Regions from separate parts of the Bacillus sp. N1(2025) genome, predicted to be linked through region 2. Evidence: predicted binding sites of a transcription regulator. Region 2 holds the regulator's gene; the other holds the start of a gene.
What was found. The regulator LexA, encoded in region 2, represses DNA repair genes until DNA is damaged. The targets are predictions, from matches to a motif close to CGAACATATGTTCG.

Region 1: the regulator LexA is predicted to act here: its motif matches at 4,308-4,321, upstream of ACNFN4_RS03815 (DNA polymerase IV).

What each region holds. Positions count from the first base shown of each region.
Region 1 is NZ_JBLTJB010000001.1:726,664-738,164, reverse strand. It holds gene ACNFN4_RS03855 (aldo/keto reductase) at 1-345, shown strand, start outside; gene ACNFN4_RS03850 (YqkE family protein) at 378-602, opposite strand; gene ACNFN4_RS03845 (alpha/beta hydrolase) at 725-1,639, shown strand; gene ACNFN4_RS03840 (DUF2552 family protein) at 1,679-1,918, opposite strand; gene ACNFN4_RS03835 (iron-sulfur cluster biosynthesis family protein) at 1,893-2,255, opposite strand; gene ACNFN4_RS03830 (GNAT family N-acetyltransferase) at 2,327-3,295, opposite strand; gene ACNFN4_RS03825 (antibiotic biosynthesis monooxygenase family protein) at 3,292-3,636, opposite strand; gene ACNFN4_RS03820 (GNAT family N-acetyltransferase) at 3,649-4,119, opposite strand; gene ACNFN4_RS03815 (DNA polymerase IV) at 4,335-5,561, shown strand; gene ACNFN4_RS03810 (YolD-like family protein) at 5,577-5,921, shown strand; gene ACNFN4_RS03805 (YqzH family protein) at 6,022-6,228, shown strand; gene ACNFN4_RS03800 (AI-2E family transporter) at 6,302-7,372, shown strand; gene ACNFN4_RS03795 (DUF4083 family protein) at 7,459-7,626, shown strand; gene ACNFN4_RS03790 (VOC family protein) at 7,628-8,017, opposite strand; gene coaA (type I pantothenate kinase) at 8,042-9,001, opposite strand; gene dsdA (D-serine ammonia-lyase) at 9,077-10,426, opposite strand; gene ACNFN4_RS03775 (SDR family NAD(P)-dependent oxidoreductase) at 10,443-11,219, opposite strand; gene ACNFN4_RS03770 (MBL fold metallo-hydrolase) at 11,227-11,501, opposite strand, start outside.
Region 2 is NZ_JBLTJB010000009.1:106,006-117,506, forward strand. It holds gene ACNFN4_RS17770 (YneF family protein) at 1-201, opposite strand, end outside; gene sirA (sporulation inhibitor of replication protein SirA) at 287-733, opposite strand; gene tkt (transketolase) at 885-2,888, opposite strand; gene ACNFN4_RS17785 (DUF896 domain-containing protein) at 3,055-3,288, opposite strand; gene ACNFN4_RS17790 (YneB family resolvase-like protein) at 3,357-4,007, opposite strand; gene yneA (cell division suppressor protein YneA) at 4,023-4,334, opposite strand; gene lexA (transcriptional repressor LexA) at 4,490-5,110, shown strand; gene ACNFN4_RS17805 (hypothetical protein) at 5,449-5,877, opposite strand; gene ACNFN4_RS17810 (YndM family protein) at 6,031-6,480, shown strand; gene ACNFN4_RS17815 (prohibitin family protein) at 6,508-7,338, opposite strand; gene ACNFN4_RS17820 (hypothetical protein) at 7,325-7,474, opposite strand; gene ACNFN4_RS17825 (poly-gamma-glutamate hydrolase family protein) at 7,580-8,404, opposite strand; gene ACNFN4_RS17830 (dUTP diphosphatase) at 8,712-9,146, opposite strand; gene ACNFN4_RS17835 (peptidase G2 autoproteolytic cleavage domain-containing protein) at 9,526-11,501, shown strand, end outside.

The DNA of each region.
Region 1 (11,501 bases), on a different contig from region 2:
GTAGTCGCAAGAGGGCCTGTCGCTAAAGGGCTTCTTACGGAAAAACCGCTTGATCAAGCGGCCGCAAGCGTAAAAGAGAACGGCTATTTAACATATTCTTTTGCAGAACTGGCAGAAACCAAAAAAGCGATCAGCGCTGCCGCACCTGACTTGAGCATGACGGAGCTTTCTCTTCAATACTTGCTGTCACAGCCGGCCGTCGCTTCTGTCATCACCGGAGCCAGCTCACTTGAGCAGCTGAGAGAAAACTGTTCGGCTGCAGAGGCCCGTCGTTTAAGCAGCCAGGAAATCAAAGCCCTGCAATATCATACAAAACGGGACGTATACGAAGCCCATCGTTCTTAAACAATAAAACCGGCACCTTTTCAGATGCCGGTTTATTTATATTTGTGCCAATCGAGACTGCTTTCATTCAGCAGCTCTTCAAAGCTTTTATGTTTTTCTTTTTCTTTTCGTTTTCTGATTTGTTCCGCCTTTTGCTGCGCCTGCTTTTTCTCGTCTTCTTCCTTCAGCTCACTTTTCATTTGCAAAAGCCTGGCCTTCAGATCTTCCTCCAGATCGTCTTTTAAGCTGTGTTTTTCTTTAGGCAGCTGCTTTTTCATCATTACGCCCCCCGTATCTGAATATGGTGAAGCAAGTGTACCACGGAGCGCCGGAGGCCGGCAACGTTCACGGTCCCAAAAAGCCGGTGGAAGGATTTTTCATATTAAAGGAGGGTGCCTGTGTGAAAAAATGGCTGGCGGTGTTCGGTTCGGCTTGCGCAGTCTTTTTGGCTGCCGGATTCGCTTTTACGAATCTGATTATGTTTATGAAGAAAAAGACGGATGAAGATATCATGAAAAAAGAAACGGCGGACGGGCATGATAGATTTGATTCCTTTCAGGCCATGGAAAAAGAAGAGGCCGTCATCCTGTCACGCCACGGGTATGAAATCAAAGGCTTTTACGTCGCCCCGCATCATACGGCAAACACCATGATTATTTGTCACGGCGTTACCGTAAATTCGTTCAATTCATTGAAATACATGGATTTATTTTTAGATTTAGGCTGGAATGTGCTCGTATATGACCACCGCGGGCACGGAAAAAGCGGCGGCAGAACGACGAGCTACGGCTATTTTGAAAAAGATGATTTGGAAGAAGCCGTGAATTGGGTGAGACACAAAACCGGAGACGGCGGTCAAATCGGCATCCACGGGGAATCGATGGGAGCGGTGACGGCCTTATTATACGCGGGCGGGCATCAGGATGAAAACGGCGCTGATTTTTATATTGCGGACTGTCCGTTCGCAAGCTTTCGCGATCAGCTCGCCTACAGGCTGAAGCGGGAGTTCCGGCTGCCTCCGTGGCCGCTTCTGCCTTTGGCTGATTTCTTTTTGCGGATGAGAGAAGGATACCGTATCCGTGATGTATCTCCTCTATCGGTTATCAGCCGCATCCGGCAGCCCGTGCTGTTTATTCACAGTAAGGAAGATGATTATATACCTCCCGCTTCTTCCGGATTGCTGCACCGCAGAAAACGCGGCCCTAAGATGCTCTATCTGGCCGAATCGGGCGGGCATGCCATGTCGTACACCAAAAATCCGGAGAGCTACCGCAAAGCCGTTCAAACCTTTTTAGATACCATGACGCAAACGTAAAAAAGCGAAAGAACGTATGCTGGTTCTTTCGCTTTCCCGTCATAAAACGTCGGTAATCCCGTCCATATTTTCTCCGATCCAGTCAATGGCGAGGTCGATTGTCGTAAACTCCTGCGCTTTGAAGGTCATCTCATCCTGAAGCAGCCAGACATCCTTCTGAACGGATTCAGCGCCTCCGATGGACCAGTGCAGCAGACTGTACGGGTGGTTGTTGTTCAGAAAGGATACCCACGTTTTATGCTGTGCCGTCTGTTTAATGGCTTTCAGCTTTTGATTCACTTTCCGTTTCTCCCTGCTTTACTAATATGCTCATTCTCGGGCTCAGCATCTCTGCCGGGCTTTTTAAGACGAGCGTTTTTGCCTTTTCATTGTAATCGATTGTCATTTCCTCGTCAAAAAACACTTTTTGTGAGGTCTGGATGTAAAGCGGAAGTCCGTTGGTTTCAATAGCTTCGCATTGTCCCGTTAATTCGTCCGCCAGCCAGATGGCCGGCACGCCGCTCACCGCGCACCCGCAGCCTTCTGCGTCATAGCGGAGCTGCGCTTTTTTCCCCGGGTTGGCGTCCATCGCCTGCTGAAGTGTGTGTTTCGCCGCATCCGTCACATGTATTTGCATAGATGATCCTCCGTTTTTCATTTTCGCCATTGTAGCATACCGAGCCGCTGTATGCATTGTTTCTGCTTTCTTTACAGCAGCCCGCTCTCCCAGTCCTTTGCCTCTTGTTCAGCCGCCTTGATCCAGTCATTTTTCCCTTCACTATACTTTGCCATATCGTATGGGTATGTCTCAGCGAGGTGCCGTTTCAGTTCCATGTATTGAGCCGCTTTTTCAGGCTTTGCAGTGAGGTAATCCCGGAACAGCAGATGAGGCTTCACGTCCGGATGGCCTGTTTCGTATATGTGAACGTGGTGTGTGCGCTTGTTGCCGCCTTTTTGAAAGAAACGCCGGCCCTCTATCCCGTTTTCCCCTTTCGCCTCATAGCCGAGTGCTTCCAGCTGCGGACTGAATCGGTCGGCATCCAAAATATCTTTGACCTCCGCCAGTATATCGATGACGGGTTTGGCGGCCATCTGCGGGATGGAGGTGCTGCCGATGTGGCTGACAGAATGAAGTGCTGGGCCGAAAATTCGGATCAAGTCCGCCTTCTCTCTTTCAAACATTTCTTTCCATTCCGGCTTGTACGGAACAACTTCCGCTTTCCTCTTCGGATAAAGATGAAAAAACGAGAGGGTCAGCCCTTCCGGCGTCTCAATCTGTCCGGCTTCCGTGAACCCGGTTTTTAAATAGAGAGAGACTGCCGGAACGTTTTGGCTGGCGGTAGCCGCCTCTATTTTTTGGGCGTCCCGGTTCTCGTCTATCACAAATTGAAGAAGCGCCCGTCCGATCCCTTTCCGAAAGCCGGACGGATGCACCGTCAGCCTGCATATGACAAGGTCATATCCCCTTTTTTCATACGAAATGACGCCTGCAAGCTGATCTTTTTCCTTGAAACCGGCAAACGTCTCCCGTGACCGCTGTATATCATCGGGTGTTTCATGCAGGGCGGGAATGCCGAAAAAACCGATCAGCTCGGCTTCTTTTTGATAAGAGCAGCGCTGAACCGCCGCAATTTCCCGCGCGGTCTGTTCTTGTGTATGCTGTAAAAATGTAATCAATCTTCCGCCCCTTTTGACGCAAACATCCGCTGTGACTCCGTCTTCGTAATGCGGACCGCGTACGCTTCATACCAGGCGCTTTTTCCTTTTTGTTTTGCCGCCTGGTGGTCCGTATGATCTTTCCACCTTTTAATCGCCTCCAGGCTGTCCCAGTAGGAAACCGTGATGCCGCAGCCGTTTTCCTCCCGAACGCTTTCCGCGCCTAAAAAGCCCGGCTGTCCGCCTGCCAAATTCATCATGCGCTCTGCCGTATGTTCATATTCCTCATCATATTTTCCCTTTATTGATGAAAAAATGACCGCATAATAGGGCGGTTTGGGCGTGTCAGCTAAAAAACCCATATTCATCCCCCTCTACATATATTTCACAAACAGAATCCGGTCTTCTCCCGGGCCGTCATAATTCGCAAAAACAGGGATTCCGTTTACGGTTTTGGTTCCTTTTTCAGCTTCAAAGCCTAATTTTGTATGATAAGCGATTGATACTTTATTGACAGGCGCCGTCACGCAATTGACTTTTGTGCAGCCCCTTTTCTTCACCGTCTCCATAAATCGGTCGTAGAGCTGTTTTCCAATTTGCATTTTTCTGAAATCCGGATGCACACCCGAAAAATGAATGTAGGCTGTCTCAGGGTCTGATTGTGACTGAAAACCGATTAAAAAACCGGTCATTCCCTCCAGCCCGTACGTGATAAAGCTTGTGTCCTGAAAATGTTCAAAAAACAAGCGCGGCAGTTTGGCTTTCATCTGCCTGCCGCCCCACCATTCATTCAAAACAGACGTAACCATTTCATAGTCTTCAGAGGTAATTGTTCGAATATCCATTATCGATTGACTCTCCTTTTCGTCCGGCAAAATGAATGTCAGCTCTTCTCATTGGAATATAAAAAATTATATGTGGGTTGTTTGCAATTGTAAATGATTTCTTTTCAAGCAAACGAATCAGCACGCCTTCCAGCCGGGGAATGATTTACCAGTATAAACGTGATCATTGTTCGGGTACAATGAAAAACAGAACAAATGTTCCCGGAGGTTTTTTTATGGCTGATATTCTTCTTGTTGATATGCAATCGTTTTATGCGTCTGTGGAAAAAGCGGAAGCGCCTCATCTCAAAAGCCGGCCCGTGATTGTCTCGGGAGATCCCGAAAGACGCAGCGGCGTCGTGCTTGCGGCTTGTCCGCTCGCCAAACGATACGGCGTAAAAAATGCCGAACGGCTGTGGGAAGCGCAGGCCAAATGTCCCGACGCCGTTATTGTCCGTCCGCGGATGCAGCGGTATATTGATGTATCCGTCATGATTACCGAACTGTTTGAACGGTATACCGATCTTGTAGAACCCTACTCCATCGATGAGCAGTTTCTCGACGTGACCGGAAGCAGGCGGCTGTTCGGTGATCCTTTTACAATTGCCAAAAGCATTCAGCAAGCGATTATGCGTGAATTCGGAATTTATGCCCGTGTCGGCATCGGGCCGAATAAGGCGCTCGCGAAAATGGCTTGCGACCATTTTGCCAAAAAAAACGCATCCGGCATCCACAGATTGGATATGTCAAATATCAGGCAGGATTTGTGGCCGCTGCCGGTCGGAAAATTATTCGGCATCGGAAAACGGATGGAGCATCATTTAAGACGGATGGGCATCAGCACAATCGGCGGGCTTGCCGGACACCCCGCCGAATTGCTGAAAAAACGCTGGGGCATTAACGGCGAATTGCTTCAGCGGACAGCCCGCGGCATCGATCCCTCTCCGGTCACCGTCAACACGCACAGCCGGCAAAAAGCGATCGGCCATAACATGACCCTCCCGAGAGACTACAGCCGCTTTGAGGATATCAAAGTCGTGCTGCTGGAGTTAAGCGAAGAAGTGGCCCGCCGCGCCCGTTTCAAACAATACATCGGCCATACGGTTTCGGTCAGCATCAGAGGCGCTGATTTTGAATTCCCTTCAGGTTTTCACAGACAGAGAAAGCTGGTGTCTCCGACTAATTTCGGAATGGATATTTTCAAATCGGCGGTCAAGCTCTTCAAAGAGCATTGGAACGGTGAGCCCGTCCGCAGCGCCGGCGTCTCCCTTTCCCAGCTGGAGCCTTGTGATTATGTTCAGCTGAGCCTGTTCGATGCCCAGGAAAAAAAGATCAGTCTCGGCAAAGTATTGGATGATATTCATGAGCGGTACGGCCCTGCGTCGCTCCTCCATGCCGCTTCACTGACAGAGGCCGGCCAAGCCTTTCACCGGGCTGAAAAAATCGGCGGGCATTACAAATAATTTGAGGTGATATACATGAATCCGAACAAATTAACACCCGGGTATAATGTCATGTGGGAATCAAGCCGGATGATGCTGCCCGAACATCGGGAGCAGCTGCTTGCGAAAAAACGAAAAGAACGGGAATTCCGGCCTCCGGAACTGAGCGAAGAGCAACTGAACGACATGAACCGCATCATTGCGGCGTCAATTGAAGAAGACAGGGCCATTTCGGTCACCTACGCTTCCGCACACGGCCCCCGCCGCTTTTGGGGCTGGGTAAAACAAGTGATGCATGACGAAAAACGTTTAAAAATCATAAACGATGAAGATGCGTTAACGCTGCCGTTTCATCGTATTCTCTCAGCTGAATTGGAATAAAATTCCTACCCCGGCCTGACAGAAAATATGATAGAAGAGTGGGAGGATCACATGATATTTAGTAGAATAAAGATGAATGACAAGAATAGGAGAATATATGATGGATCAATTTATAGAAAAAATGCTGGGACAAGCCCTCCGCCAGTATGGACGGAATGTGTCGACAGATCCGCTGAGCCCCTATGAAAAACAGAGTTTAAAAAAAGCTTTAGAAGAAAGAAGGAATGAAGAACCCGATGAGGATCTCCATGCCCATGTAGAAGATATTATCTACGATTACGTCACCAATCAGGGGCAGTTTTCCTGACACGGACGTTTATGCACCGGGCGATAAGGGAAACGTCCGAGAGTAAACCCTTAAAGATTGCGTGGTGCAGGATATGCCTGTCGGGCCTTATTTCAGGATCGGCTATGCCGTTCTTCTGTTATTTCTCATCATTTATCTCGGAACATTAATAGACTTTTTGTTCCAGCCTGTTGTGATTACGGTTAAAACCTTGTTTCCGCCTATTGTATTATCGGGCGTCCTTTACTATTTGTGCCGCCCGCTCGTCAGAGTGCTGCATGCGAAATTAAAGCTGCCCGAAGGAATCGCGATTTTAGCGATTTATGCGGGAACAGCCGGCCTTTTTGTCCTCTTCCTTTATACGGCGGGCCCTGCCGTTCAAAAACAGTTTACAGCCTTCACAGATCATATTCCGGAGCTTTCCGCAAAAGCTGAAAATTGGATCGGGCATCTCCAGGACAGCAAATGGTTTTCCCAGCTTCAGCATGGGGATTCCTTCAAAAAATTAGCAGACAAAGCCGCAAATTATTCCGGTTCAATCGCTGATTCTCTCAGCAGCCTGGCCGGTACGGCTGCCAATGCCGCCATCACCGCCGCCATTATTCCGTTTGCGCTGTATTACATGTTAAAAGAAGGACACAAAGCCCCCCGGCGACTGCTACGGCTTCTTCCGGAAAAACATCAAAAAGAAGGAAAACAAATCCTTCGGGACATGGATGAAGCTCTCAGTTCATACATACAAGGACAGCTGCTCGTCAGTTTTTGTGTCGGCGTTCTCGTCACAATCGGCTATTTTATAATCGGGCTCGATTATCCGCTCGTTCTGGGCGCGTTCGCCATGGTGACAAACCTGATTCCGTTTATCGGGCCTTGGATCGGCACATTTCCCGGAGTCATTGTCGGATTGTTCGATTCACCGACCGAGGCGGTGCTGGTGATTACGGTCGTCGTCATTGTCCAGCAGCTTGAAAGCCAGCTGATTTCCCCGCAAATTATGGGACGGAAGCTGGACATTCACCCGCTGACCATTATTTTTCTTCTGCTTGCCGCCGGCAAATTCTCAGGAATTGCCGGGATGCTGCTGGCCATTCCGGGATATGCGGCCGCAAAAGTGGTCATAAGCCACATGCAGAAACTATTCATTCTCAGAAAAACACAAAGCTAGGACTGATTCATCCCCCATGTCTTCACATCGGTCAAAATGCAAAAACGGCGGGCTGAAGAAGCCCGCCGCACACGGAGGTAAAAAAGATGAACATCGGTGATGTCATTTTTCAATTGATTTCATTTATTGCAGCCGCGGTTTTCTTGTTTGCCGTGATATACGTATTCAGAAGCTTGAAGCAGCGCCGCATACAATTGGACAGAATCGAAAAGAAACTCGACGCGCTGCGCGAAGAAAAAAACGAAAAGTTATAGTTCATTCAGAAGCAGGAGCAACGAGCTCCACTTTTATCCGATCCGGGTCCTCCGTGTATACGGCGTAATGCGCGCTTCCGCCTGCATATGGATGGCGGTCCCTGTAAAGCACGGGGCATCCTCTGGCAAGCAGCTTTTCTGTCATCTCGTCAACCTGCTCTCTTGATGCAGCATGAAAAGCCAGATGGTTCAGCCCGACCCGGCATCTGTGGTACTCCGGTGTTAAAAAACGCTCCTCTGTCTGTACAAGCACAACATAAAATCCTGCGTTTTTCCAGCTGATGCCGGAGTCCCAATTTTGAAATTCCCTATAACCGAGCTCACCTAAAAACCATCCCCAAAACCGGGCGGAGGCTTTCAAGTCAGATACATACAACTCAATATGATGTATCATAATATTCGCTTCCTCCTCACATCACACCCGCCTTACCAGCACCTCTTCAACTTTATGGCCATCACCTTTTCTCAAAATCAAATCCGATCTGAATTTTGTCGGCAGGATATTTTCATACAGATTCGGACGGTTGACGCTCTCCCAAATGGAGGCGGCCATGGTATCCGCTTCTGCATCAGACAAATCCTTAAATTTATGAAAATAAGAAGCCGGATCCTGAAAAGCGGTTTCTCTTAAGAGGCGGAAACGCTCCAAATACCACGTGAAAATCCGGCTTTCTTCGGCATCCACATAGATCGAAAAATCAAAGAAATCGGATACAAAAATCCGCGGATCTTCCCTGTCGTCCTCTAAGGTCGGCGACTGCAGGACATTGATTCCTTCGATAATAACGATATCCGCACCTTCGACAACCTCGACGGCGCCCTCTTCCCTGTCATACGTAAGATGGGAGTATACGGGCGCCTCCACTCTCTCTTTCCCTGACTTTATATCGTTCAGAAATTCAAGCAGCGCTTTCACGTCGTAGCTTTCCGGGAATCCCTTTCTGGACAGAAGGTTTTTCCTTTTTAATTCCGCCGTCGGATACAAGAAACCGTCAGTTGTCACCAGGCTCACCTTCGGCCTGTCCGGCAGACGGGAAAGAAGCTTTTGCAAAATTCTCGCCGTCGTGCTTTTGCCGACGGCGACGCTGCCCGCGATTCCGATGATAAACGGGATTTTCGCTGAATGCGGATGCTTCAGAAACACATTGACATGCTGATTCCGTCTTGCGGCAGACATGACATGAAGATGGAGCAGGCGCACAAGCGGAATGTAAATCGTTTCCACTTCTTCCACCGACAGGTAGTCGTTCAGCCCCTCTACGGCCTTGGCTTCTTCCTCTGAAACGGCAATGGAAAGATGGCCGCCGAATCCGGCCCACGACTCGCGGCTGTGCTGCGTATACAATGTATGTAAGTTCAATTCTTTACTTTTCACAATTCACACCAATCTCTCTGTATGGCTTTCCGATAAAAAAACAAACGCTTACAAAGATTGTAACGGAAAACCGCTTCACTGTCTGCCCATTTTTTTCACAAATGAGGAACCGATCCGGCTGTACTCTTCCATTTCCTCCTCCGGAACCATGCTTCCGCCGGTGCTCCACACAAGGTGCACGGCATTTTCCATCTCAAGCCCCCGTTCTTTTATATAACGGTTTCCGGCTTCGGTCTGAACAAACTTGACGGCTCCGGCCATACCGGCGAGTGCAGAGGGTTCAAGGCTCTTATTCTCGGCCGCTCTCAATTGATAAAGCAGCGAAAAAAGCGTGCAGTCATCGGCGGTATAACAGCCGCTGAGTATAGGTTCCATCAGAGGGCCGGCCAGTCCGGACGGCCTTCCCACCGCAAGTCCGTCGGCGGCCGTTTGATTATCAAGACCGATATCCTGCACGCTGATTCCGTCATGCAAGCCGGAAAACAGTCCTAACAGCATACACGGTGAATGCGTCGGCTCACCGAAAAAAATATGGACATGCTCGCCATAGATCAGCTTTAGCGCAAGCGCGACGCCGCCCGGGCCTCCTCCGACCCCGCACGGCAAATAAACGAAAAGCGGTTCATCTGCATCAGGCTTTATGTTCATTTGATCGAGCTGCTTTTTCACACGGCTTCCCGCAACGGCATACCCCAAAAACAGATCCCGGGAATGCTCATCATCAATAAAATAACAATAAGGGTCCTGCTTCGCCTGCATGCGCCCCTCTTTGACAGCCAGACTGTAGTCTGCTTCATATTCGATGACGCGAACCCCCTTTTCCCGGAGCAGCTCCTTTTTCCACTGCTTTGCGTCACTGGACATATGAATGGTCACACAAAAGCCGAGCTTCGCGCCGATTATGCCGATACTCAGACCTAAATTGCCCGTAGAGCCGACGGCTATAGAGTATTTTGAGAAAAAAGCGGTAAACCGTTCTTCAGTCAATATGCTGTAATCGTCGTCTGCTGAGAGCATTCCCGCTTTCACCGCGAGATCTTCGGCATGCTTCAGCACTTCGTAAATCCCGCCGCGCGCTTTAATGGAACCGGAAATCGGAAGTTCGTCGTCGCATTTCAAAAGCAGACGCCCAGGGAAAGCCTGAGCGGCGCTGTGTTCCAGATGCTTCTTCATTTCATTAATCAAGATAAGCGGAGATTCAATGAGGCCTCCCTCCGCTTCCGTCTCCGGAAAAGCCGATGCGATATAAGGCGCAAACCGGCGCAGCCTTTCTTCCGCTTCGGCAATCTCCTGTTTCCATTCAGCACCATGCTTTACTGGATCATCGGTTTTATGCGGGTTGATCCAAAATACTTCACGCGCCTCCGCCATTTGCCTGACGAAAGGCTCTGCCATCAATGTCTTGTGTATATCCCGGTCGGACATTCCTTTTTCCCCCTTGTTACTTTTTCTTTAATGCGCGGCCGGCCAGTTTTTCTGTAAACGATGGGAAAAGCTGATACAGCTTCGTCCCGAGGCTCATCCATCGCGGAAGATTCATTTCCCGTTTATCCGTCAGAATCACGGATGTAATGCGCTCTGCCACATGGTCGGCATCAAGCATCCATCTGCCGACGCTTTTCACATAACCGCCCTCTTTATCTGCAATTGTAAAGAAGTCTGTTTTGATCGGACCGGGATTAACCGTTGTCACAGCTACACCCGTACCGGCCAGCTCAAGCCGCAGCGCATTGGAATACCCTAACACGGCGTGCTTCGTTGCAGAATAAAGGCTTGATTTCGGCGTCGCCAATTTGCCGGCCTGTGAGGCGATATTGATAATATGGCCGCTTTTCGCATGAAGCATCACAGGAAGACAGGCCTTCGTACAGGCGATTAATCCGAAGACGTTGACTTCAAACATTGCCTTCATATCATCCAAAGATGAATCAGCGGCCGTTTCAAAAATGCCGAAGCCGGCGTTGTTGATTAATACGTCAACATGACCGATCAAACGCCTTACGTTTTCAGCCTCTTCTGCATGCCGGACGTCAAACGGAATGACATCACACTGCCCGCCGCGCGCGGTAATCGTCTTTTTCACTTCCTGCAAGCGGTCCTCCCGCCTCGCGGATAAAAAAACATGAGCTCCTTCTGCCGCGCAGGAATATGCAAGCCGTTCTCCGAGTCCGCCGGATGCTCCGGTGATCCAAATCCGCTTATCCGTTAATCTGCCCATTTCTCCTTCACCCCTTCACAGCTTTAAACTTCAGAATATCTCCCGACTGAAAGGATACAGCCTTCCCTTCGGCGGCCAGCACGTCAAGATGGCCGATCGTTTCTGACATCGTTAAAAACATTTCATTTTCATAAACAGCCGGAAACAGCCGCCGGCATACCTGAAAAGCCGTCAGCGTTTCCTCTGACAACAGGCGCAGCACATATTCCGACCGGTTTCTCTGTTTTTCAAGCCGCCTGTCAAAAGCAGGCTTTACGTCTGTCAGCAGATCGCCGTGTCCCG
Region 2 (11,501 bases):
CATGGCTTTCATCATTTGATTAATTTTCTTTTGAGAAGGTTTCATTCCCATTTGCATCATCATCATGCGTAACATTTGTTCATTAATAGGCGGATTCTTTTTCAAATAGCTCATCATATATTTACGAGCAATAAAAAACCCGAGTGCAACACCTATGAGCAATGCGACAACGCCCACTAGGATGCCAACCCATAAAGTCATTTTATTTCCTCCTTCATGTTGTCTAGTTTAAAGTGTACTAAACCAAAGGCTATTATACAACATTTACATCTCTTTTTCCTCGTTTTTAGACAAAATTTCTTTCTCTGACCGGATTTAACCACCCGTAGCGCCGTGTCTTGAAATCCATTGCAAGAAAACAGGGGCTGATTTTACGCAGAATCTCAAAGAAAATCGTTTCCGCCTCATAATCTCCCGAAGCTGCAATCTCAATTAAACTGTCTTTCATCATGAAGGTGGCGCGGCCCTTTTCTCCGGGCAGTGTAAGCCGGTAAATGGAATCCAAACGGCTGTAACTCATTCGGTTTAAATGCAGCTGGAGACGCTGATGCATATGTATCACCGGAATCGGTTCCGTTATATATTGAACTTGCTTTTCTGTCATTTGATATTCCTGGGGTGTCAGATCTGTCCAATGATAGTCTCGAAACAACTCAAACATAGCCGTTTCCCGCCCGAAGTAGTGGTTCGCAAACTCATCCTTTATCAGGTGCGTATAGTAATGACGTTCCATTTCCTCATCCCCTTTTACAGCGCTTCGTTATTGCTTTCTATTATACAAAAGGAGAAAAGAAAGAATTGTCTATTACTGTTATGCCGCCCCTTCTATTTTTGTCGCATAAACAGGAAAAAGAGGATGATTTGACTCATCCTCTTTTGTCTCGTTATTTGTTTAAAAGTTTTTTCACGCGGTCAACCACGTTTTCTGCAGTAAACCCGTATTCTTTCATAATTGTTTCTCCCGGAGCTGAAGCACCGAAACGGTCAATTGCGAGAACGTCTCCTTCAAGACCGGTAAATTTGCCCCATCCGAAGCTTGAACCCATTTCGATCGCAAGACGTTTCGTCACATTCGGAGGAAGCACGCTGTTTTTGTACTCGGCCGATTGTTTTTCAAAGCGGTCCCAGCTCGGCATGCTGACTACAGATACGTGAATGTTTTCTTCAGCCAGTTTCGCTTGAGCTTCGATCGCAAGTCCGACTTCAGAACCTGTCGCTAAAAGAAGAGCGGCCGGTGATTCTGTTTGGGCTTTGGAAACGATATAAGCCCCTTTATCCACGCCCGCATACGCTTCTTCAGCCTGCTGATCAATCGTCGGCAGGTTTTGGCGTGTCAATACAAGAGCTGTCGGATGATCTTGGCTTTGAACGGCAACCTTCCATGCAGCTGCGGTTTCATTTCCGTCAGCAGGTCTGATCACAGAAAGGTTAGGAAGTGCGCGTAAAGAAGCAAGCTGCTCAATCGGTTCGTGAGTCGGCCCGTCCTCTCCTACGGCAATACTGTCATGTGTGAATACATAAGTGACGGGAAGACCCATCAATGACGCCAGACGAATGGCAGGTCTTAAATAATCAGAGAACACAAAGAATGTGCCGCCGAATACGCGGAGGCCGCCGTGAAGCGCCATTCCGTTTAATGCAGCGCCCATCGCAAATTCACGGACACCGAACCAGAAGTTTTTCCCGGCGTAGTCTTTGGCCGTGAAGTCTCCTCCATTTTTGATTGTCGTTTTATTTGAACCCGCAAGGTCAGCAGATCCCCCGACAAAGAAAGGAATTTTCTTGGCGATCCCGTTCAGCACCTCACCTGAAGATGCACGGGAAGCAATGCTGCTGCCTTTTTCATAAACGGGAACTTCCTGATCCCAGTCTTTAGGAAGCTCGCCTTTCATGCCGAGTGACAGCTGTTCAGCAAGCTCAGGATATTTTTCTTTATAAGCCGCGAACAGTTCATTCCATTCCTGTTCTTTTTTCGAGCCGGCTTCTTTTACAGCTTGATTGAAATGCCCGTATACTTCTTCCGGAACATAAAAATCTTCTTCAAACGTCCAAGCATACGCTTCTTTTGTCAGCTTGCTCTCTTCTTGTCCTAACGGAGCGCCGTGAACGCCGGATGTGCCCGCGCGGTTTGGAGAACCGAAACCGATTGTCGTTTTCACTTCGATCAATGTCGGTTTTTTATCATTCTGGCGCGCTTTTTCAATTGCAGCCGTCAATTCAGCGATGTTGTTTCCGTCCTCAACATAAAGAACTTCCCAGTTCATTGCTTCAAAACGCTGCTTTACATTTTCAGAGAAAGAACGGTCTAAATCGCCGTCTAAGGAAATGTCATTAGAATCGTATAATACGATCAGACGGCCTAATTCAAGATGGCCTGCAAGAGAAGCTGCTTCGGAAGAAATGCCTTCCATTAAATCGCCGTCTCCGCAAATACTGTATGTATAATGATCAACTACGTTGAATGAATCACGGTTATATGTCTCAGCCAGATGGCGTTCTGCAATTGCCATTCCCACTGCCATTGCAATACCCTGTCCAAGCGGTCCGGTCGTAGCGTCTACTCCGGCTGTGTGCCCGAACTCCGGATGTCCCGGTGTTTTGCTTCCCCATTGACGGAACTGTTTCAAGTCTTCAATGCTGAGGTCATATCCGCTTAAATGCAGCATGCTGTATAAAAGCATTGAACCGTGGCCTGCTGATAAAACAAAGCGGTCGCGGTTAAACCAGCCCGGATTCTGCGGATTTACATTCATAAATTTCGTCCACAGCGTATATGCCATCGGAGCGGCTCCCATCGGCATGCCCGGATGTCCGGAATTCGCTTTTTCAATTGCGTCTATAGATAGTGTACGAATGGTGGCAACTGATTTCTTTTCAATTGTATCCATTATAATCCCCTTCCTTATTGTTGTACCTTTTCATCATAAAGCGATGCTGACTTTTTCTCAACTCTTTCAGCTTAAATTTGAGATAAACTTGTTGAAAATTGTCGTAAAGCACATCCTGATATTAGTATATACGAAAAAAGAATACGTATTGCCGTATTCTTTCTGTTTAATGAAGATTATTTTTCTGTTGTTCTCTTTTTAATTTTTCAGGGGTGACATCGTTGCCTTCCGGATCAATCACTTTTACGCTCTTTAACGTATTTTTCATTGAGGAGCGGAATCCTTTCAAATATTCCTGGCGAAGCTTTTGCTGTTCAGCTTTTTCCTCATCCGTTATTGTGTTTGATTTAGCTTTTTGAGCCAATTCGTTAATTCTTGCGATTTTTTCTTTAGAAATCATAATAAGCTCCTTTGGTGCGTGTTGATTATATACTACTAAAACGCAGTCTTTTTTACAACTGATGCGCGTCAGCTGCCTTCTGTATCTGCGGTATATTCCTGAAACCGCCGGTGAACCGTGGCTTTGGACACATCATAGCCGAATCCTCTTAAGGTCGCTGCGATTTCTGCAAAGGTAAGCTTGTTGGCTCTCAGCCTGATAATTTCCGAAACCGGAACCTCTTTTTTTTCTTTTCCGCTGTTTTCATGCCTGTTTTTCAGATTCCGTTCAGGTTTGTAGCCGTTTTTCACGGCTCTTTTCATTCCCCGCCGGATTTTCATATTGTGAATTTTCCTTTGATATTCCTCAACAATACTGACGATTTCAAGTACCATCGTATCAGCTTCGGAAAGCTCCAGTTCACCTTTATGAGCCGTCGTATATATCTTTACGTTCTCCCTGTAAATGCAATGCAAAAGCGCAATCTTGGCGTTTCCTCTTCCCAATCTCGTTTCGTCCTGCACCAATATCGCGTCAATATGTGATTTTTTAATTTCATCAAGCATTTCAAATACTCCGTCGCGGTCCATTTCGTAACCGCTGGCTTTCTCAGAAATGACTTTCACGACTTCCATGCCGTTTGCAGCAGCGATCTCACTGAGCTCCTCTTCCTGTCTTTTTAATGACGTTTGCTGCTGTTCTTTGTTTGTGCTTACGCGGGCATAAATGAGCGCCTTCATTTCTCTCTTTCCTCTCTAATTGACAATGGCCAGCTGATATACGGCCGGATGCTTCTTCTTAACCGGAAGAATAAGTTCGTCTCCGGGCTTTATATCAGCAGTTTGGAGATGATTATTCTCCGTCACCCACTCAATGAAATCTTCTTTATTAATGTGTTTCTTTTCTGCTACATGATCCGCAAGTGACCAGAGTGTATCGCCGTCCTGAACCTTTATTTTAACATATTGGCTGAGGGACTGATCATTTCCCGCACATGAGACAAGTAAAATAGCGGCACTTAAAATCGCAGTAAACAGTCCGACAAATATGATAGATTCTTTCGCCATGTAAACAACCTCCAATAAGAATGTTTGTTCGCTTTTTATACCTTTCAGTATATACGAACAAATGTTTCTGTCAATCGTTTTTTCGAACCTATGTTTGTACTGTCAGGAAAATCATGCTATAATCTACTTAAAATCGACGTTTTGAGGTGCGAAATATGACGAAGCTATCAAAAAGGCAGCTTGATATCCTGCGTTTTATTAAAGAAGAGGTAAAAACGAAAGGATATCCGCCTTCTGTAAGAGAGATAGGAGAAGCAGTAGGACTGGCTTCCAGTTCAACCGTGCACGGCCATTTGGCGCGGCTGGAGACAAAAGGCCTGATCAGACGGGACCCTACTAAACCGAGAGCGATTGAGGTATTGGATGAAGAAGAAGTCCAAATTCCGAAAAGCCAGGTCGTAAACGTTCCGGTCATCGGGAAAGTGACGGCGGGTATTCCGATTACGGCTGTTGAAAATATCGACGAGTATTTTCCGCTTCCTGACCGGATGGTTCCTCCGGGCGAACATGTCTTTATGTTAGAAATCATGGGAGAAAGTATGATTGACGCCGGCATTTTTGACAAAGATTACGTCATCGTCAAACAGCAGAACACGGCCAATAACGGAGAAATCGTCGTAGCTATGACCGAAGATGATGAAGCGACGGTTAAGCGCTTCTATAAAGAAGACAATTATGTGCGGCTGCAGCCGGAAAATCCGACGATGGAGCCGATTATCCTGCAAAACGTAAGCATTTTGGGGAAAGTTATCGGCGTATTCAGAGCCGTACATTAATTCTATTAAACTTCATTTATCGTAAAAAACCCCTTACAGAGGGGTTTTTTTGCATAAAAAAAGCAGATTCGCCCTGGCTTAAGAAACGAATCTGCTAAGGAGGAAAAACTTACATTCTTATTATCCGACATCACACTTTTGAAGTCAACTAATAATGTTTCCCTAAAGAAACTTTTCATCCATTTTTCAACTTTGTATATTTGTGCGTGATGAATTTGTTTTTGTCTATCTTTTCTTTTGGGCGGGCGATCAAAATTTATATATGAATATTTAGTACATAGTACAATAGGTTATATTTAAATATAAAAAAACCCGCTGCCTTTAGCGAGTATCTATTTTCAATCAAAATGATAATATTCTACACCGTATAACCCTTTAATATAGGCGGGGCCACAGACGTTTGAAGAACTTTCAACCAGAATTCTGTATTTGTGATACGGATCAATTGATTTTTTATCCTGGGCACTGAGGTTTAACCAGCTGCCGCTGTAGTTTTTAGAACTTAATGTATAAAAATTTCCGTTCAGCGCCATCCGCTGGAGTTTCATGCTTAAACCGCACGAAGAGTTGTTCATGATGGTGAACTTATATCCTAAAAAGTAATCGTCGGCAGCTACAGCCCCAGGATTTTCAATATGAAACTCTTTTGCATTTCCCTCCAAAGTGAAGCTTGTTTTTGATCCGAATTCAGTGGTAGCCGCTTTAGCTGAGTGTATTCCGCTAAAACATAATAAAAAAACAGCAATACAAATCCAGTATTTTTTCATTTGCATCCCCCTTTTTACATATTTTAACTTGTGAATCCTGTGATGTCTATTCACATTTTATTAAAACGTATACTTTATAACCACTATATACCAGTTTAAAAATTTGCGGATTGCTTACAATGAAGACTAAACGAAATAACGAAGGTGGTTCAAATGAAACACGTAATTGCTTTCGCTTCTAAAACGGCGCTCACACTTGCTTTACTGTACATTGTTCTGGATCTTATGTACCAAGTAACCTTTTTAAACGTTCTGTTTATTACAGTGATCTTAAGTTTAATCACTTATTTTGCGGGTGATTGCATGATTCTGCCGAGAACAAGCAATTTCACAGCCGTTGCAGCTGATTTCGGAATTTCATTCATTATATTATGGATATTCCTTATGAACATTGGCGGATTTAATGTCTCTCCTGCCGCGGCATCGGTTATCTCTGCACTTGGCATTTCTGTTTTTGAGGCATTTTTTCACCGGTATTTGCAGCAATATGTACTTCCCGAAGATTATCAGGACACAACAGAGGCGGATAGCACGCTATGGAGCTATCAAACCGAGGCGTCTGAAGAATTAGTGCCGGAAAAAGACCCTCAGGAAAAAACATAAAAAGGAGGCAATCGCCTCCTTCTCTTTTTATTTTTGCTTCTGATCGTCCAGCGGCAGCTGCAGCAGCGAGTCTGTGCCTGTCGCTTTCGGCGTTTTTCCGTCCCATTTTTCAATCCATTTATATTTAATCATTTCATCGGACATTGATTTCTTTATGATTTGGTTGTAATCAGCGATCCCTTCCGCTTCAATTTTTTTCTTTTTCGCTTCGGCTTCGGCTATTTTAATTTCAGTTTGTGTCCGTTCAAGTTCCTGTGAAGACTTCACCCTTGCATCGATAGCTTCCTGTGTGGCTTTATCCGGCTTCGGTACGCCAAGCGTCAGATCATCAATTAAAAATCCAAGACTCTTCATATCATCAGCAAATCTCTTTTGAACATCGGCAGCGGCTTCTGCAGATTTTTGCCCGTATGTGTCAATAACCGAGTATTTGCTGATTGATTTTCGCGCCGCATCCCACAGCCTTGTTTTTAAATATGTATTTTCAATCGTTTCAACGTTTACCGCGCCGAATTTGTTAAACAGATCGACTACTTTATCAGGCTGCACGACATAGTTGTAAGCGATATCCATTTCTATATTTTTACCGTCTGAGGTTGCCACTTTTATATTTTCATTATTCACTGTCTGCATACGCACCGGATATTCCGTTACTTTATTAAATAAACCGACTAAGTGCCAGCCTTGGTCCAATGTGTCGGATTTTACCCCGCCATTCGGTGAGTATACAACCCCGACATAACCGTTCGGTATTTTTTCAATGAATAGTGACGCTGTAACGCCCGCAATTAAAAGGGCTGCACCTATAATCACACCGCCGAGAATTTTTTTTGTGTTTCCGCGCTTATTTTCGCTCATGCTGATCTTCTTCCTCCCATGACTTTTTGAATTTTTTGGCTCTGCTTCCCACTTGTTTAAAGATTGGACTAAGCATCAGCCATAAACCGAATCCGATGATGACAAGAAGAATGATAGACCCGATCATCACTTTCATTTGCCCACCTCTTTTCTTTCATCCTGTCAATTATGTATACGATCTTAAGAACTTAAAGTTTCATAAATTTCAAAAGAAAAAGCCCCGCCGACAAAATAGGCGTGCTTATTCATAATTGTCACTGATAAAATCAGAAATCGTTTTTGTGAATTGATAAAAGGTCCCGTTTTGTGTGGATGCTCTGCTTTTCAGCGTAAAAGTGTCAAATAGTGATTTTCTGAAGCCGGTGCTCATTTCGATTTGAATACTCAATCCGGATGAAGATTGATTGGCAAGGTTGTTCGGACTGACGCCTGCATATTTATCATTTATGCCGAGAAGAACGGCAGGATACCCGTGCCGTTTCAGCACATCGGTCAAAAGTTCGGCCCGTTCTCTGTCTGTACCGCCGATTTTTATCTTTTTATCATCACTGCCGTAACCGTGCAATGAAATGACATTAGAGTGCTCTTTCACCATTTGCACGGCCTTAGGTTCATCGAAATGCGAACTTGTCAAATGCAGAGCCGCATTACCGGCTGATTTTAACCCTTCAAATAAATATAAACTCCGGTTTTCGGCAATTTCTCTGGCTAACTCACTGGTCCCCGGCTCTATGCCTCCGCCGTGTATAGCTAATATGAGGACAGAAGGGTTATGTTCTCGCGTTGAAATGGAAAAATCGGAAGGATTTTCATTCAGCTTTAATTCCTCGAAACTGCCGTAAATATCTGAAGCGGCATTAGCCTGAAAGAACGGCAGGAGCAAAAACGGTAAAATCAAAACTAAAATTCCTTTTTTGGTTATTGATGGCATTTGTATGTTTATGTTACAATACAAATGCTTCAGCCTTTGAAGCGAACGGCAGAACAGGGTGACTTTGGACGGTTTCTTCTGCTCTGCCTCTTTGCCAGCTACTTTACGGTCTACTCTTCTAACCCTTTTTGCCATAACATCATCCTTTCTTTTGTTTACACTTTTGTCACAATATTATATACGTTGGACAAAACCTCCGTTCATCTTGAAGAATAAAAACATCAAAACAACTTCTATCCTTTAACCTAAAAAAGTCTTTCTGTTCAAAGAGACGGAAGGCTTAACTATTTGCTCTTGGCATAGACGGTTACGGAGCGGCCGCTTATTTCGAAGTCAAATTCGAACGTGACGTATGATTTCCCAATTCAAGAATCCCGAAACAAATTGAATGTAACTGCTGTTTCCATAAAAAAAGACTGCTGTTAAGCAGTCTTTTTTCGTTTTATTTCGTGCCTGTTGATCCCAGTCCGCCGCGGTCATTGTTCCCGAGCTTGTCTACTTCGATCAGCTCCACTTCAGGCATTTTCTTCATGATTCTGAATTGGCAGATCCGCTCCCCCTTGGAAATGTCGGTATCCCGAAGCGCGAATGCAGGAAAAAACCAGAAGTCATTGTCGCCTTTATATGATTCATCAATGACTCCCATTGAATTTGTCTGAATGATACCGAAATGCTTATATGTACTTGAACGCGGAACGACATGGGCCTCATATCCTTCCGGCAGTTCCATCGCAACTCCAAGCGGGATAAGTTTGAATTCACCTTTTTTGATTGTGATATCTTCAGCTGCCCGCAGATCAATCCAATCGCCCTGTTCAATTTTACTGATTCTCGTTTGCGTATCATCTGAATATTTAATTTTGATTTGTAAAGTCATGTTCGCTGCTCCTTTTGCTTCCCTATTTCAGTCGTATTGATGACCAATCCGTGCCCCATTATACCATTTAACTGATAAGAATGTTGATTTTGGTGTATTTGCAGCCGAAGAGGAAGCACAGCGAAGTCAATGAGAATAAACCTAAAATGAGGGCCCTTCCTATCAGTTTTTTCCTCCATTTTCACATGACAGCTTCAATTATAATAATGCAAAGCTTTATATCCGTTCTTTCAACAGAGCTTTTTTAAAATTTCACCTTGGTTTCAAAAGGAATTTCGTTCTGAATAAAGAATTTGAAGAATAAGCGCTTAAAGGGTGCGCGACTCTTTTCTGTCCCCTGCCTCAGGCGCTTATATCAAAAGAAAGAGGTGTCTTTAGAATGGTTCAATTTAAAAACTTTCCTGATCCGTCTTTAAACGCCCCATTGCAGTCTCGCCCTGCACAGCCCTCTGAATTGGAGCATCTCAAAGCAAGGATGCAGAATTTTATTAAGCATTCCGCAACGGATGATAATCTTGAGATCGCAGATGCCCGGGTGACGGCGGAAGGAATGGTCACCTCACTTTTAAAAGAACGGCTTGATACAGAATACGAAATGCTTATGAATAAAATCACCCGGGAAGTGAATGTGGAGGACTACGGAGCGGTCCCTGACGGCCGGGACAATACGGAAGCCTTTCGGAGAGCGATCGGGAACGGCCGGGTCAAAGTAAATGTCCCCGCAGGAGAATTTTTGGTTCAAGGGATAAAACTCCCCTCATGGACTACCATTTCCGGTGAGGGACAAGGGATTACCGTGCTTAAGCTTCATGAGGACACTCCCGCATACGAATGGGTCATTACTAACGATGATTACGATAATGGAAACCGTAATATTTTTGTCCAGAACATGACTTTAGACTGGAATCCTGATCGTCAATGCGGGGTCAGGAACCCCGGAGGACAGTTTTCCAGCTGTTTAACGTTTGCTAATGTGCAATACGGCTGGATTAAGAATGTTGAAACGGTTAACGCGGGTCTCCATGGTATTGATATTACATCTCCGACTTACGATCATTTGCCTAAAACAGAATGGACGAAAGACGGCTGCCGATATATATGGATTGATAACTGTGTGGCATACGGCGCCGGAGACGACGGCATTACCACCCATTACAGCGAGTATATTTTCATTTCCAACTGCCATTCCGGAAACCCCCGCGGCACAGAGCATGCTGAGGGCAGCGCAAACTCGAACGGCATTGAAATTGACGACGGCTCTAAACATGTATGGCTTTTAAATAACTATACGAGCGGAAATATCCGCGGGATTGAGGTAAAGGCGCACAGCCTGTGGCCGGCTTCTCAAAATGTTCATATTATCGGTCATGTTTCGTATCGTGATGTACGTTCATTTGATATTCGTCATATCGGCCATCATCAGGCCTCAGACCCCGAAAGCACGACGGCTTATGATGTTACTTTAACCGATTGCACCGCGATTGAACCGGTATTCAATGCTCTCTATGACGGTGTGACCCCGAGGGCGCTGGTCATCTCTGCCTATAAAAACGTTAATGTAAACGGATTCACAGCTATTGGTGATCCCTCATACGACTATGGCGGGAATCCAGTCGTGGCTCTTCAATACCGCAGTCAAAATATTACGATTAACGGCATTAAAATACGCGGCTTTACACAAGCCGGTGTTGACATCAATATATCCGGCGGATCAAATAAAACCGATTATGTTAAAATTTCAAATTTTGATATATACAAGTCTTCTCCTAAAGGCATCTCAATCGGCGGAGGCCAATATAACGTAAATATTATGAACGGTACGATGATCGGAGACGGCGGTTCGGTCGGAATTACGTCCCCTAACAGTCAGGCCGTCATTCTCGGGGTGCAAGCGGAAGGTTACAGCGCGGCCGCATCTATAAAAGGACAGACTTATGAGCAGATCCCCGTCAATTTAAAGGGAGGCGCACAGCTCGCGACCAGCTCCGGTTTTGCATTCAACCCGACAAGCGCCGTTATTGCGGGAACAGGCGATATTACGGCCAGAGGTGACAGAAATGCGATCATCAGCTCTTCCGGAGGTTCAAGTTCTGAAGGTTCAAGGGCATTTATCGCCGCTTCAAACAATGTCCATATAACGGGCAGCAAAGTCTCCAGAACGATTCTGTCATCAGAAAGCATTACATTGGAAGAACCATACACGGTTGCCGGAGGGCATCAGTCCATCAAATGGAAACTGGATTCAGCGGGCGGCCACGGTACGTTCGCCGGAGCTGTCACCTCTTCCCTGTCAGGGTATGGAGAATATTTTGAAAGTGTAACCGGCCAGACAATTCCCGCCGGGACGATCGTCAC